2 regions of the Dyella sp. KRB-257 genome follow, and region 2 is predicted to be linked to the other one. Evidence: predicted binding sites of a transcription regulator. Region 2 holds the regulator's gene; the other holds the start of a gene.

Region 1 (7,058 bases), on a different contig from region 2:
CTGGGGCGATGCCTTCGCCAGCGGCGCGGCGGACGGCGACGCTGTCCGCACGCTGGCGCCGTGGGCGACACTGTGGCGATTCCGCAACCGGGAGTGAGCGAGATGGGCGAGGCGCAGGTGATCGTGTTCGGCGAGGCGCTGGTGGATGCGTTTGCCGATGGCCCGGTGCCCGGCGGCGCGCCGTTCAACGTGGCCTGTCACCTGGCCGCGCTCGGCCTGTCGCCGCGGCTGCTCACGCGGCTGGGCGACGATGAGGCCGGTCGCGCGCTGCGCCAGGCTGCCGTGCGCTGCAACCTGTCGCTGGATGCCGCGCAGCACGACGAACACACCGCGCGCGTGCTGGTGCACGAGCGCGACGGCGGCCACGCGTTCGAGATTCCGCCGGCGCAGGCGTTCGACCGCCTCGATGCGGCGCAGGCGGTGGCCGCCGTGCGCGCGGCCGGCGTCACGCAGCCGTGGCTGTACTTCGGCACGCTGGCCTTGCGCGCGCCGGCCTCGCGCGCGGCGCTGGCGGCGGTGCGCGCGGCCACGCCGCATCGCGCCTTCGTGGACCTCAACTGGCGCGAGGCCGGGCCGCCGCCGGCGGTGATCCTCGAGCTGCTGCACGACGTGCACGTACTGAAGCTGAGCGACGCCGAGCTGGCGATGCTGCTTCACTGGCTCGCGCTGGCGCCGATGCCCGATCTGCCCGCCATCGACGACGACCACGCCTCGATGCGCACGCTGTGCGCGCGTACCGGCGCGCGCCACGTGCTGGTCAGCCACGGTGCCGACGGTGCCGCGGCGTGGGATGCCGAGGGCCGCTGCGTGGCCCGCGTCGCGGCGCCGCCGCTGCCGCAGCGGGTGGACACGGTGGGCGCCGGCGACGCGTTCAGCGCGATGATGCTGGCCGGGCTGGCGCTCGGCCATCCGCTGGCCTGCATGGTCGGCCAGGCGGTGGCGTTCGCCAGCCTGAGCTGCGGCTGGCGCGGCGCGCTGCCGACGGAGATGGCGCTGTACCGGCCGTGGCAGGGCATGCTGGCGCGGGCGCATGCGGTGGAGACCCGCGCGTGAACCTGCGCAAGCCGCAGCTGGGTTTCTGGCAGATCCTCAACATGAACGTGGGGTTCTTCGGCATCCAGTTCAGCTTCGGGCTGCAGCAGGGCAACATGAGCCCGATCTACAAGTACCTGGGCGCCGCCGACGGCAGCCTGCCGTACCTGTGGCTGGCCGGCCCGATCACCGGACTGATCGTGCAGCCGCTGATCGGCGCGATGAGCGATCGCACCGACAGCCGGCTCGGCCGCCGTACGCCGTACTTCCTGATCGGCGCACTGATCTGCAGCGTATGCCTGCTGGCGATGCCGTTCAGCCCCGCGCTGTGGGTGGCGGCGAGCCTGCTGTGGATTCTCGACGCGGCCAACAACGTGACGATGGAACCGTACCGCGCCTTCGTCAGCGACCGGCTGGACGAATCCCAGCACAGCGCCGGCTTCCTCACCCAGAGCGCGTTCACCGGGCTGTCGCAGACACTGGCCTATCTCACGCCGTCACTGCTGGTGATCGTCGGCATGGACATGACCTCGACCAACGCCCACGGCATTCCGTATGCGGTGGTGACCGCGTTCGTGATCGGCGCGGTGTTTTCGGTGGTGTCGATCGGCTGGTCGGCGTGGACCACACCGGAGCTGCCGCTGTCGGAGGCCGAGCGAGAACGCATGCGCGCGCAGCCGCGCTCGCTTGCCGCCACGGTGCGGGAAATTGCCGATGCGGTGCGGCAGATGCCCGCGACCATGCGCCAGCTGGCGGTGATGATGCTGTGCCAGTGGTACGCGATGTTCTGCTACTGGGAGTACATCACCGTGTCGCTGGCGCATACGCTGTACGGCAGCACCGACGCGGCCACGCCCGGCTTCGGCGAGGCGGTGCTGATCACCGGGCGCATCGGCGGCTTCTACAACGCGGTGGCGTTCTTCGCCGCCATCGCGATGATGCCGCTGGCGCGGCGGATGGGTCCGCAGGCGCTGCACGCGATCTGCCTGATCCTGGGCGGCGCCGGGCTGCTCGCGCTGCCGCTGATCCACGACCCGTGGTGGCTGCTGCTGCCGATGCTGGGGCTGGGCCTGACCTGGGCCAGCATGATGGGCAACCCGTACGCGATGCTGGCCGGCTGCATTCCGGCCGAGCGCGCGGGCGTGTACATGGGCATCTTCAACGGCTTCATCGTGCTGCCGATGCTGCTGCAGATCCTCACCCTCCCCCTGCTCTACCACCGCGTGCTCGGCGGCAACCCGGAGAACGTGATCCGACTCGCCGGCGCCGGGCTGGTGATCGCCGCGCTGCTGGCGCTGCGGGTGAAACGCCATCCGGGCTGATCGGTGCGTGGGTGCACCCCAAAAAAGGGGAGCCATGCGGCTCCCCTTTTTTGACGACGCCTGACGGCAGCGCTAGAGCGCGTAGTACATCTGGAACTCCAGCGGATGGGTGCTGGCGCGGTAGCGGGTGACTTCCTGCATCTTCAGCTCGATGTAGGCATCGATGAAGTCGTCGGTGAACACGCCGCCGGCCTTGAGGAACTCGCGGTCCCTGTCCAGCGCTTCCAGCGCGGCGTCGAGGCTGGAGCACACCTGCGGGATGTTCTTCTCCTCTTCCGGCGGCAGGTCGTACAGATCCTTGTCCGACGGCGCGCCCGGATCGATCTTGTTCAGGATGCCGTCCAGGCCGGCCATCATCAACGCGGTGAAGGTGAGGTAGCCCGACTGCAGCGGATCGGGGAAGCGCACCTCGATGCGGCGGCCCTTGGGGCTGGACACGTATGGAATGCGGCAGCTCGCCGAGCGGTTGCGCGCCGAGTAGGCCAGCATCACCGGCGCCTCGAAGCCCGGCACCAGGCGCTTGTAGCTGTTGGTGCCGGAGTTGGCGAACGCGTTGATCGCCTTGGCGTGCTTGAAGATGCCGCCGATGTACCACAGCGCGGTCTGGCTCAGGCCGCCGTAGAGATCGCCGGCGAACAGGTTCTCGCCGCCCTTGGACAGCGACTGGTGCACGTGCATGCCGCTGCCGTTGTCGCCGACGATCGGCTTGGGCATGAAGGTGACGGTCTTGCCGTTCTGGTGGGCGACGTTCTTCACCACGTACTTCATGGTGATCAGCTCGTCGGCCTTCTTCACCAGCGTGTTGAACTTGACGCCGATCTCGCACTGGCCGGCATTGGCCACTTCGTGATGGTGCACTTCCACCACCTGGCCGAGCGACTCCAGCACCTTGCACATGTCGGCGCGCAGGTCGCCCAGCGAGTCGACCGGGCTGACCGGGAAATAGCCGCCCTTCACGCCCGGACGGTGGCCGGTGTTGTCGCCGTCGTACTTGTAGCGCGAGCTCCAGGCGGCTTCTTCGGAGCCGATCTCGTAGAACACCCGACCCATGTCGTTCTGCCAGCGCACCGAGTCGAAGATGAAGAACTCCGGCTCCGGGCCGAAGAACGCCGTGTCGGCGATGCCGGTGGACTTGAGGAAGGCCTCGCCGCGCTTGGCGATCGAGCGCGGGTCGCGGCCGTACGCCTGCATGGTCGAGGGCTCGAGCACGTCGCAGTGGATCACCACCTGCGTGTGCGAGCTGAACGGATCGAGGTAGGCGGTGTCCGGATCGGGCATCAGGATCATGTCCGACTCGTTGATGCCCTTCCAGCCCGAGATCGACGAGCCGTCGAACATCTTGCCGTCCTCGAAGGTGCCTTCATCGATGGTATGGACGGGGAAGGTGACGTGGTGCTGCTTGCCCAGCATGTCGACGAAGCGGAAATCGACGAACTCGACGTCATGCTCCTGGATCAGGTCAAGCACTTTGGCAACGGACATGGAAAAACCTCGGGTGGGATTGGCTGTTGGGTTTTAGCAAGCGTCATGCCACGACGCCGCAAGGCGTCAAAGTGGCGTGGGACAAGGGCGAGCGGCGCCCCGCAGGGCACCGCTCGCATCATACATGGGCAACACAGCGCAGCATTGCACCAAAAAGGAGCATTCCCGCCCCGGAGTGACGGACTCCTAGCTCAGCTTTCGTACGCGCTCTCGCCGTGCGAGGTGATGTCCAGGCCCTCGCGCTCGGCGTCGGCCGGCACCCGCAGCCCGAAGACCAGCTTCACGAGCAGATACGCGATCACCGAGACCACGCCGCTCCATGCCAGCGTGATGCCGACCCCCAGCGCCTGCACGCCCAGCTGCTGGGCGATGGAGCTGTTGCCGCTGCCGAAGCCGGTACCGCCGAGCGCGGGCGCGCTGAACACGCCGGTGAGCAGCGCGCCGAGGATGCCGCCGATGCCGTGCACGCCGAACACGTCCAGTGCATCGTCCGCGCGCAGCAGCTTCTTCAGGCCGGTGACGCCCCATACGCAGGCCACGCTGGCCAGCGCGCCGATCACCAGCGAGCCCATCGGGCCGACCGTGCCGCAGGCCGGGGTGATCGCCACCAGTCCCGCCACCGCGCCCGAGGCGCCGCCGACCATCGAGGGCTTGCCCTTGGTCACCGCCTCCAGCAGCAGCCACGCCAGCACCGCCGCGGCGGTGGCCAGCAAAGTGTTGATGAAGGCCAGGCCCGCGCCCGCGTTCGCCTCCAGGTTGGAGCCGGCGTTGAAGCCGAACCAGCCCACCCACAGGATCGCCGCGCCGATCATGGTGAAGGTGACGTTGTGCGGCTTCATCGACTCGCGGCCCAGGCCCAGCCGCGGGCCGACCATGTACGCACCGACCAGGCCGGCGATACCCGCGTTGATGTGCACCACCGTGCCGCCGGCAAAATCCAGCGCGCCCTTGGCGAACAGGAAACCGTCCGGTCCGTACCAGACCATGTGCGCGATCGGCAGGTAGGCGAAGGTGAACCACAGCGCGACGAAGGCGAGCACGGCGCGAAAGCGCATGCGTTCGGCGAACGAGCCCACGATCAGCGCGCCGGTGATGCCGGCGAAGGTGGACTGGAACACCACGAACACGTATTCGGGCAACGCCACGCCGGCGCTGAAGGTGGCCGCCAGGCTGTCCTTGGTGACGCCCTTGAGGAACAGCTTGTCCAGGTTGCCGATGACCGCGTTGCCGCCGTTGAACGCCAGGCTGTAGCCGTAGATCACCCACAGCACCAGGATCATCGAGAACACCGTCATCACCTGCATCAGCACCGACAGCACGTTCTTCGAACGCACCAGGCCGCCGTAGAACAGGGCCAGGCCGGGCACCGTCATCAGCAGCACCAGCAGGGTGGAGGTGAGCATCCAGGCGACATCGCCCTTGTCCACCACCGGCGCGGCATCGGCCGCATGGGAAGCCGGCGACAGCGCCAGCAGGCACAGCAGCAGCAGGGTCGGCAGCCACGCGGGCAAGGCGCGCACGGGACGGGAAAGCACGATCTGTTTCATGGAAAACCTCGCGGTCGGAGTCAGAGGGCGTCGGCGTCGAGTTCGCCGGTGCGGATGCGGATGACCTGGTCGACCGGGCTGACGAAGATCTTGCCGTCGCCCACGCTGCCGGTCCTGGCGGACTGCTGGATCGCCTCCAGCACGCCGTCGAGCTGGTCATCCGTGACGACCACGTCCACCTTCAGCTTGGGCAGGAAGTCCACCACGTACTCCGCGCCGCGATACAGCTCGGTGTGGCCCTTCTGCCGGCCGAAGCCGCGCACTTCACTCACCGTGATGCCGCTGACGCCGGCCGCGGCGAGCGCATCGCGCACCTCGTCGAGCTTGTACGGCCGGATGATGCAACTGATCAGTTTCATGCCTGTCTCCCCTTCATGCTGGTTTCCCCGTCATGCCCATCTCGATGCGCACGGCGGCACCACCGCCGCCGCGCGAGGTCCGATCAGAACGCCTTGCCGAGCGTGAGAATGCCGGTGGCGCGCCCGACGAAATGGCCGTCGGCGTTGGTGTAGACGCTGCGCGAGGCATGGGTGTCGTAGTAGCCCAGCGACACCGAGTAGCCGTGGTCGAAGGCCCGGGTCACGCCCACCTTCCAGTCGCTGTAGGAGGCGCCCGCGACGTGCCGCACCTTCTGGTGGCCGGCATGCAGGTTCAGCGTCCAGCCCGGGCTGAACTCCACGTTGTAGGAGAGATCGACGTAAGCAGAGTTCTTGCTGTCGGTGAAGCCGAACAGGTTGGTGAGCGCATGCGAGTACTTCAGCGTCACGCCCTTGTAGCCCAGCGAGCCGTAGACCTCGGTGGTATACGGCCGGGTGAAGCCCGCCGGATAGCTGCCCGGGTAGTAGTACTCGTAGATGCCGACGTCGTAGCTGATGTCGCTGCCGAAGCTGCCGCGGTAGCCGGTGTAGAAATCCAGCTCCACGCTGGAGGAGATGCGCGCCGCATCGGTGGAGGCATCGGACAGCCAGCTGATGTTGCTGCCCCACGCGCCGACGTACCAGCCGCTGGCGTGGTCGTATTCGATGCCCGGCTGCACCGCCGGCTTCCAGTTGGTCTGCGACAGGCCGCGGAACAGGTAGTCGTTGACCACCGCCACGCTGCCCACCACCGCGCTGGCCGGCGCATCGTCCGCCAGCGCCGGCGTGGCCGTACTCGCCACACCCACGGCCATGCCCCACACCATTCCCCGCATGCATCGTTTCATCGCAACCCTCCCGCGCCAGAGTGAACGTGCGTCGTATGGACGTCTGGACGTCCATAGAACACACGCGTGAATCAAGCGATCACCCGCTTCGGCGATGGCGCAGCCGATCCCGGCACCGCCGCGCCGAGGGCGCGCGATGGGTGAGCAGGTGTGAAGCGGAGCGGGCCGGCCGCAGGCGGCCGGCGCAGAACGGGCGACGCGCCTCCGGGCGGATCGCGGCAGAAGCTGATGCGAGGAAACGTGGCGTCACGGCGGCGCGGATGTCGCGCGCCCAGCCGGTCGGTGGTCCCCCGATCAACCGATCCGCCATGGCTCGAGGCGCGACATGGACGCTGCCTTCAAAGCGCGGATCGAGCGCTTCCTGCAGTTCGATCCTGCCTCAGTGATTGTTGCGTTGCAATATGGTGACGCGCGCTTGCTTATCACCATTCGTCACAAGCGTTTTGCGATGCACCATCGACCGCCGCGAAA
Region 2 (7,058 bases):
CATGAAGCGGTTCTCGAACACTGTCTCGGTGATCACGCCCACGCCCTCGGCCACGCAGTTGAGCGCGGTGAACTGCGCCTGCATGTCGGTGGGGAACGCCGGATATGGCGCGGTGGTGATGTTGACGGCCTTTGGCCGGCGGCCCCGCATGTCCAGTTCGATCCAGCCTTCGCCGGTGGAGACGTGGGCGCCGGCCTCCTCCAGCTTGGCCAGCACCGATTCCATGGTGTCGGCGCGGGCACCGCGGGTGCGCACCTTGCCGCCGGTCATCGCCGCACCGACCAGGAAGGTGCCGGTCTCGATGCGATCGGGCAGCACCTCGTACTCGGCGCCGTGCAGGCGCTCCACGCCATGGACCACCATGGTGGCGGTGCCGGCGCCCTCGATCTGCGCGCCCATCGCGTTGAGGCAGTGGGCCAGATCGACCACCTCCGGCTCCTGCGCAGCGTTCTCGATGATGGTGGTGCCCTGCGCCAGGGTCGCCGCCATCATGATGTTCTCGGTACCGGTGACGGTGACGATGTCCATCGAGATGCGCGCGCCCTTGAGCCGCCTGGCGCGCGCCTTGATGTAGCCGTTCTCCACCACGATCTCGGCGCCCAGCGCCTGCAGCCCGCGGATGTGCTGGTCGACCGGACGCGAGCCGATCTGGCAGCCGCCGGGCAGCGAGACCTCGGCCTGGCCGAAGCGGGCCACCAGCGGGCCGAGCACCAGGATCGAGGCACGCATGGTCTTCACCAGCTCGTACGGGGCGAAGTAGCGGTCGGCCGGACGCGGATCGACGTGGATCTTCATGCGGTCGTCCAGCACCAGCTGCACGCCCATCTGGCCGAGCAGCTCCATGGTGGTGGTGACGTCGTGCAGGTGCGGCACATTGGAAATGGTGACCGGCTCGTCCGCCAGCAGGCAGGAGGCGAGGATCGGCAGCACGGCGTTCTTGGCGCCGGAGATGCCGACTTCGCCGTTGAGCGGCTGCCCGCCGCTGATGAGGATCTTGGCCATGGAGGTCCTTCGGAAAAGTCGGAGCGGCGGGCGGCGCGATCAGGCGCGCGCGGCGGCTTCCGCGGGAGTGAGGGTTTTCAGCGCCAGCGCATGGATGGCGCCGCCCATCAGGTCGCCGAGCGTGGCATAGACCAGTCGATGGCGGGCCAGCGGCAGCTTGCCGGCAAACTGCTCGGCCACCACGGTCGCCTCGAAATGCACGCCGTCGGCGCCACGCACGTCCGCCCGGGCACCGGGCAAGCCGCTCTCGATCAAAGCCTGGATGCGCTCTGCGTCCATCGGAAAATCCACTGCAAGGAGGGCGTCGCCGGTACGGAGTCGCCCGGCGGGCGGCGTCCAACGCGCTGTCATATGAAGGTAAACTGCAAGTCGGCCATGGTAATGGAAAGTCGCTGGCTCAGAAATGACGGGACATCATTCAGCCAGCGGCTGCAAAGCTATCCCGTGGACTTCCTCCCGCCTCCGCATCCTGGCGCCGCCGCCGAAGGACCCATGAACGCACGCATCGCCCCATCTGCCGAAATCTGCGTCGATCCCGATGCCATCGCCCGCAGCGCACGCACGGTCATCGCGACCGAGGCCGCCGCGATCCGGGCGCTGGAGCCGCGGGTCGACGGCGGCTTCGTGCAGGCCTGCCGGCTGATCCTCGGCTGCCAGGGGCGGCTGGTGGTCAGCGGCATGGGCAAGTCCGGCCACATCGGGCGCAAGATCGCCGCCACCCTCGCCTCCACCGGCACGCCGGCGTTCTTCGTGCATCCGGGCGAGGCCAGCCACGGCGACCTGGGCATGATCCTGCCGCAGGACGTGGTGCTGGCGCTGTCCAACTCCGGGGAAACCGACGAGCTGCTGTTCATCCTGCCGGTGATCAAGCGCCAGGGCATTCCGCTGATCGCGATCACCGGCAACCCGCGCTCCTCGCTGGCCGGCCAGGCCGACGTGCATCTGGACGCCAGCGTCTCCAGCGAGGCCTGTCCGCTCGGTCTGGCGCCAACCGCCAGCACCACGGCGGCGCTGGTGCTCGGCGACGCGCTGGCGATCGCGCTGCTGGAAGCGCGCGGCTTCACCGCCGACGATTTCGCCCGCTCGCATCCGGCCGGCAGCCTCGGCCGGCGCCTGCTGCTGCACATCAGCGACGTGATGCACGGCGGCGACGAGGTGCCGCGCGTCGGCCCCGGGGCCAGCCTGACCCGGGCGCTGATGGAAATGACCCGCAAGCACCTGGGCATGACCGCCGTGGTCGACGAACACGACCGCCTGCTCGGTGTGTTCACCGACGGTGACCTGCGCCGCGCGCTGGACGACGACGGCGTGGATTTGCGCGGCGCCTCGGTCGCCAGCCTGATGAGCCGCACGCCCAAGACCATCACCGCCGACAAGCTGGCCGTGGAAGCCGCCCAGTTGATGGAGAAGCACCAGATCCACGCGCTGATCGTGGTCGATCAGGAGCATCGCGTAGTGGGCGCGCTGAACATCCACGACCTGCTGCGCGCCCGCGTGGTCTGACGCCGCCGGGTGGCCGCGGTGCCGCCCGCCCCTCCCACTTTCCCATCGATGCGACTGCCGTGACCGCGTACCTCGCCAACCTCCCCGCCGACCTGCTCGCCCGCGCGGCAAATATCCGTCTGGCCGCGTTCGACGTGGACGGCACGCTGACCGACGGCCGTCTGCACTACGGCGAGGACGGTCACGAGACCAAGGTGTTCCACGTGCACGACGGGCTGGGCCTCAAGCGCCTGCAGGCCCACGGCATCCACGTGGCGATCATCACCGCGCGGATCAGCCACACCGTGGCGCTGCGCGCCGAGGAACTGGGCATCACCCACGTCTACCAGGGCCAGGGCGACAAGCGCGCCTGTCTGCGCGACCTGCTCGACGCCCTCAACCTCGCCCCCGGGCAGGTCGCCTTCACCGGCGACGACCTGCCCGACCTGCCGCCGATGGGCATCGCCGGGCTGGCCATCGCCACCGCCAACGCCCATCCGTGGGTGGTCGAGCGGGCGCACTGGCAGACCCGCCGCGCCGGCGGCGAGGGTGCGGCGCGCGAGGTCAGCGACCTGCTGCTGCTTGCCCAGGGCAAGGCGGACGCCGAACTGGCGCGCTGGCAATGAAGTGGCTTGCCTGGCTGCGCGAACGCCGGCTGTCCGTCGGCATCGTGGTGATCGGCCTGCTGGCCGGGCTGACCCAACTGGTGCTGTGGTGGACCGCGCCGGCGCCGGGCCGGCACGATTTCGTCGGGCCACCGCGCTCGGGCTACACGCTGACCAACTTCCAGTTGTCCAGCTATGACCGCGCAGGCCTGCCGGCCTTCAACGTGAAAGCGCCGCAGCTGGAGCGGCGCGAGGGCGACGAGTCGCTATACATCAACTCGCCGCAGTTCGATCTGCCGTCGAATCAGACGGACGTGCCGGACTGGCGCGGCGAGTCGCTCTACGGCTGGGTCGACAAGGATGGCGACCTGCTCAAGCTGCTCGGCCCGGTGCACATGCACCGCGACGCCTTCGCCGACACCGCCGCCGCCCGGCTCGACACCGCCGACCTGACCATCTGGCCGAAGGACAACCGGATGGAAACCGCCGCCGCGGCGCGGCTGGTGCAAGGCGCCCTTACAATGAGCGGGGTTGGCATGCGCGCCAACCTCACCGACAAACACCTGGAGCTGCTCGATGACGTCCATGTCACGTTCCCGCCGCGCAAACGCTAGCGCCCGGTGGCTGCTGGCCGCCTGCGGCCTGCTTGCCCTGTCCCCGGTCGTCGCCAAGCAGGGCGACCGCGACCAGCCGATGAAGGTCGACGCCAAGTACTTCGAGGGCTTCCAGAAACCCAACACGGTCAGCACGCTCAAGGGCTCCGTGGTGATCCGGCAGGGCACGCTGAAGGCCACCGGCACGCTGGCCAAGGTCTACTTCGACGCCCAGAGCCAGATCAGCCGTGTGGTGCTCACTGGCAGCCCGGCGCACATCGAGCAGCTGGACGACAGCGGCAACCGGATGCTGGGCGACGCTGCCACAATCGACTACGACAACCTCAAGGGCATCGCGGTACTCACCGGCCACGCCTCGGTGAAGCAGCAGGGCCGCGGCGAAGCGCACGGCGACAAGCTCACCTACGACACCGCCAGCAGCCAGATGACCGGCGAGAGCGGCGGCACCGGCACCGTGCACATGATCTTCCAGCCGAAGAAAAAGCCGGCCGCACCGGCACCGGCCGCCAGCAGCAAGCAGCCCTGATCGATGCTCTCTGCCGAAGGCCTCCAGAAGCGTTTCCGCTCGCGCCAGGTCGTGCGCGACTTCGGGTTCTCCATCCGCCAGGGCGAGGTGGTGGGCCTGCTCGGCCCCAACGGCGCCGGCAAGACCACCTGCTTCTACATGGTGGTGGGCCTGATCGAGGCCGACGCCGGCTCGATCAAGCTCGACCGCCAGGACATCACCGGCCTGCCGATGCACTCGCGCGCCAGGCTGGGCATCGGTTACCTGCCGCAGGAGCCGTCGGTATTCCGCCGCCTGAGCGTGGCCGACAACATCATGGCGGTGCTGGAGCTGCGCGACGGATTGGGCGCCAGGGAGCGCGCCGCCGAGCAGGAAAACCTGCTCGAAGAGCTGAAGATCGCCCACATCGCCGACCAGAAGGGCATCAGCCTGTCCGGCGGCGAGCGGCGCCGGGTGGAAATCGCCCGGGCGCTGGCCGCACAGCCGCGCTACATGCTGCTGGACGAACCCTTCGCCGGCGTCGATCCGATCTCGGTGGGCGAGATCCAGCGCATCGTGCGCCACCTCAAGGAACGCGGCATCGGCGTGCTGATCACCGACCACAACGTGCGCGAGACGCTGGGCATCTGCGACCGCGCGTACATCCTCAACGAGGGCGAGGTGCTGTCCCGCGGCACCCCGGCGCACATCCTGGCCGACGAAAAGGTGCGCGAGGTCTACCTGGGGCGCGAGTTCCGCCTCTGAGTCCGCCGGAGCCGCCCGGACGGCACGTGGCCATTGGTCGTTTATCGGGGCGCCGATCCCGATCCGCAAGGCTGTTCGACCCCGCGGGCTGGGGTTAGGATGGGGTCGCGATCCACCTCCCCCGGTCGGTATGAAACCCGGACTCCAGTTCCGCCTCCATCAGCAGCTGACCCTGACGCCGCAGTTGCAGCAGGCGATCCGCCTGCTGCAGCTCTCGCAGCTGGAGCTCGAGGCGGAACTGCGCCAGATCGCCGAGGGCAACCCGCTGCTGGAGTTCGCCGAAGAAGCGGAATCGACCGAGGAAGGCGAGGAAGCCGAAGGCAGCTACCTGCCCGAAGGCGGCAGCCATACGTCGAGCAGCACCGGCGACGAGCCTGACACCGGCGACGCACCCGAATGGGCCGACGGCGACGGCGCCAGCGAGCGGCCGATGGACTTCTCCCTCGGCAGCAGCGTCGGCAGCGGCAGCGGCTCGCGCGGCGACGAGGATTTCGAACCGCAGAACGCGGCCGTCGAGACGCTGGCCGAACACCTGCTGTGGCAGCTGAACCTGTCCGGCTTCGACCCGCGCCAGCGCGTGATCGCCGCCGTGATCATCGACGCGCTCAATCCGGACGGCTACCTCACCGAAAACGCCGAAGCCCTGCTGGCGGCCCTGCCGGCCACGCTGCAGGTCAGCGAGGAGGAACTCGAAGCGGTGCGCCGCCGGGTGCAGACCACCTTCGACCCGGTGGGCGTGGCCAGCCGCGATCTGCGCGACTGCCTGCGCGTGCAACTGGAGCAGTTCGACCCGGCCGCCACCCCGCAGCGCGAGCTGGCCCTGCGCATCGTCGAGGGCGAGCTGGACCTGCTGGCCCGCAACGACGTCGGCAAGCTCGCCCGCAAGCTGCGCGCGGACGAAAACGACGTGGTCGCCGCCTCGGCGCTGATCCGCAGCCTCGACCCGCGCCCCGGCGCCGCAATGGATGCCACCCCGGTCGAGTACGTGGCACCCGACGTGTATGCCTACAAGGACGGCAACCGCTGGAAAGTCAGCCTGAACGCCGATTGCCAGCCGCGACTCGGCCTTAACCAGCACTATTGCAACCTGATCGCCAAGGCCCGCGGCGAGGACGCGAGCTGGATGCGCGGACAGCTGCAGGAGGCGCGGTGGTTGATCAAGAGCCTGGAATCGCGGGCCGAGACCCTGCTCAAGGTGGCCGAGGCGATCGTGCGGCGGCAGAGCGCGTTCCTCGACTACGGCCCCGAGGCGATGCATCCGCTGGTGCTGCGCGAGGTGGCCGAGGAAGTGGGCATGCACGAGTCGACCATCTCCCGTGTGACGACGCGCAAATACATCCACACGCCACGCGGTACATTCGAGCTCAAGCACTTCTTTTCCAGCGGCGTGTCCACCGAGGACGGCGGCAGCGCCTCGTCCACGGCGATCCAGGCCATGCTGCGCAAACTCGTCGACGCGGAGGACCCGCGCAAACCCTTGTCCGACCAGGCGCTCGCCGAGGAACTGCACCGCAAGGGCATCCAGGTGGCGCGCCGCACCGTCGCCAAATACCGGGAGGTCCTGCGCATACCCAGCTCCAGCGAACGCCAGCGCGCCGGCTGAACGGTTCGCGCCAGCCGCGGAACCTTGGCGAGGCGACGGCGTCGGAAGGGGCAGCACCAGATGACTGTGGATGCGCACCGGGCATGCGGCCCGGCCGACGCATCGAATCACGCCGCGAAGGCGGCAGTACCAGAGGAGGCGCAACATGCAATTCCAACTCAGCGGCCAGCACGTCGATATCACCGAAGCCATGCGCGCGCATGTCACCGACCAGCTCGACCGCCTCACCCGCCTCGATGACCGATTGACCAGCCTGGCCGTGGTGCTCTCGCTGGACAAGCTGCAACAGAAGGCGGAAGGAACGTTGCATACCTCCTCCGGCGCCCTGCTCCATGCCGAGGCCTTCGAGCCGGACATGTACATCTCCATCGACATGATGTTCGACAAGCTGGTGACCCAGTTGCGCAGGCACCGCGAGAAAGTGTGCGACAAGCACAAGGCCGAAGTGCGCCGCGACGAGCGCCTGTACGGCTGAGCCGCTCCTGCATCGGCACGATCCACCC

The links. The regulator sigma-54, encoded in region 2, starts transcription at its own class of promoters, with help from an activator protein. The targets are predictions, from matches to a motif close to TGGCACGNGCNTTGC.
Region 1: a site for sigma-54 is predicted at 3,873-3,887, ahead of glnA (type I glutamate--ammonia ligase). Genes of this name have one in related genera too.

What each region holds. Positions count from the first base shown of each region.
Region 1 covers NZ_JBMSDZ010000026.1:7,238-14,295, forward strand. The annotation lists gene ACO2Q2_RS15255 (alpha-amylase family glycosyl hydrolase) at 1-97, shown strand, start outside; gene ACO2Q2_RS15260 (PfkB family carbohydrate kinase) at 61-1,053, shown strand; gene ACO2Q2_RS15265 (MFS transporter) at 1,050-2,354, shown strand; gene glnA (type I glutamate--ammonia ligase) at 2,427-3,836, opposite strand; gene ACO2Q2_RS15275 (ammonium transporter) at 4,028-5,383, opposite strand; gene ACO2Q2_RS15280 (P-II family nitrogen regulator) at 5,404-5,742, opposite strand; gene ACO2Q2_RS15285 (TorF family putative porin) at 5,826-6,587, opposite strand.
Region 2 covers NZ_JBMSDZ010000002.1:78,320-85,377, reverse strand. The annotation lists gene murA (UDP-N-acetylglucosamine 1-carboxyvinyltransferase) at 1-1,002, opposite strand, end outside; gene ACO2Q2_RS01835 (BolA family protein) at 1,042-1,281, opposite strand; gene ACO2Q2_RS01830 (KpsF/GutQ family sugar-phosphate isomerase) at 1,495-2,505, shown strand; gene ACO2Q2_RS01825 (KdsC family phosphatase) at 2,565-3,110, shown strand; gene lptC (LPS export ABC transporter periplasmic protein LptC) at 3,107-3,703, shown strand; gene lptA (lipopolysaccharide transport periplasmic protein LptA) at 3,675-4,229, shown strand; gene lptB (LPS export ABC transporter ATP-binding protein) at 4,233-4,952, shown strand; gene ACO2Q2_RS01805 (RNA polymerase factor sigma-54) at 5,083-6,555, shown strand; gene hpf (ribosome hibernation-promoting factor, HPF/YfiA family) at 6,701-7,030, shown strand.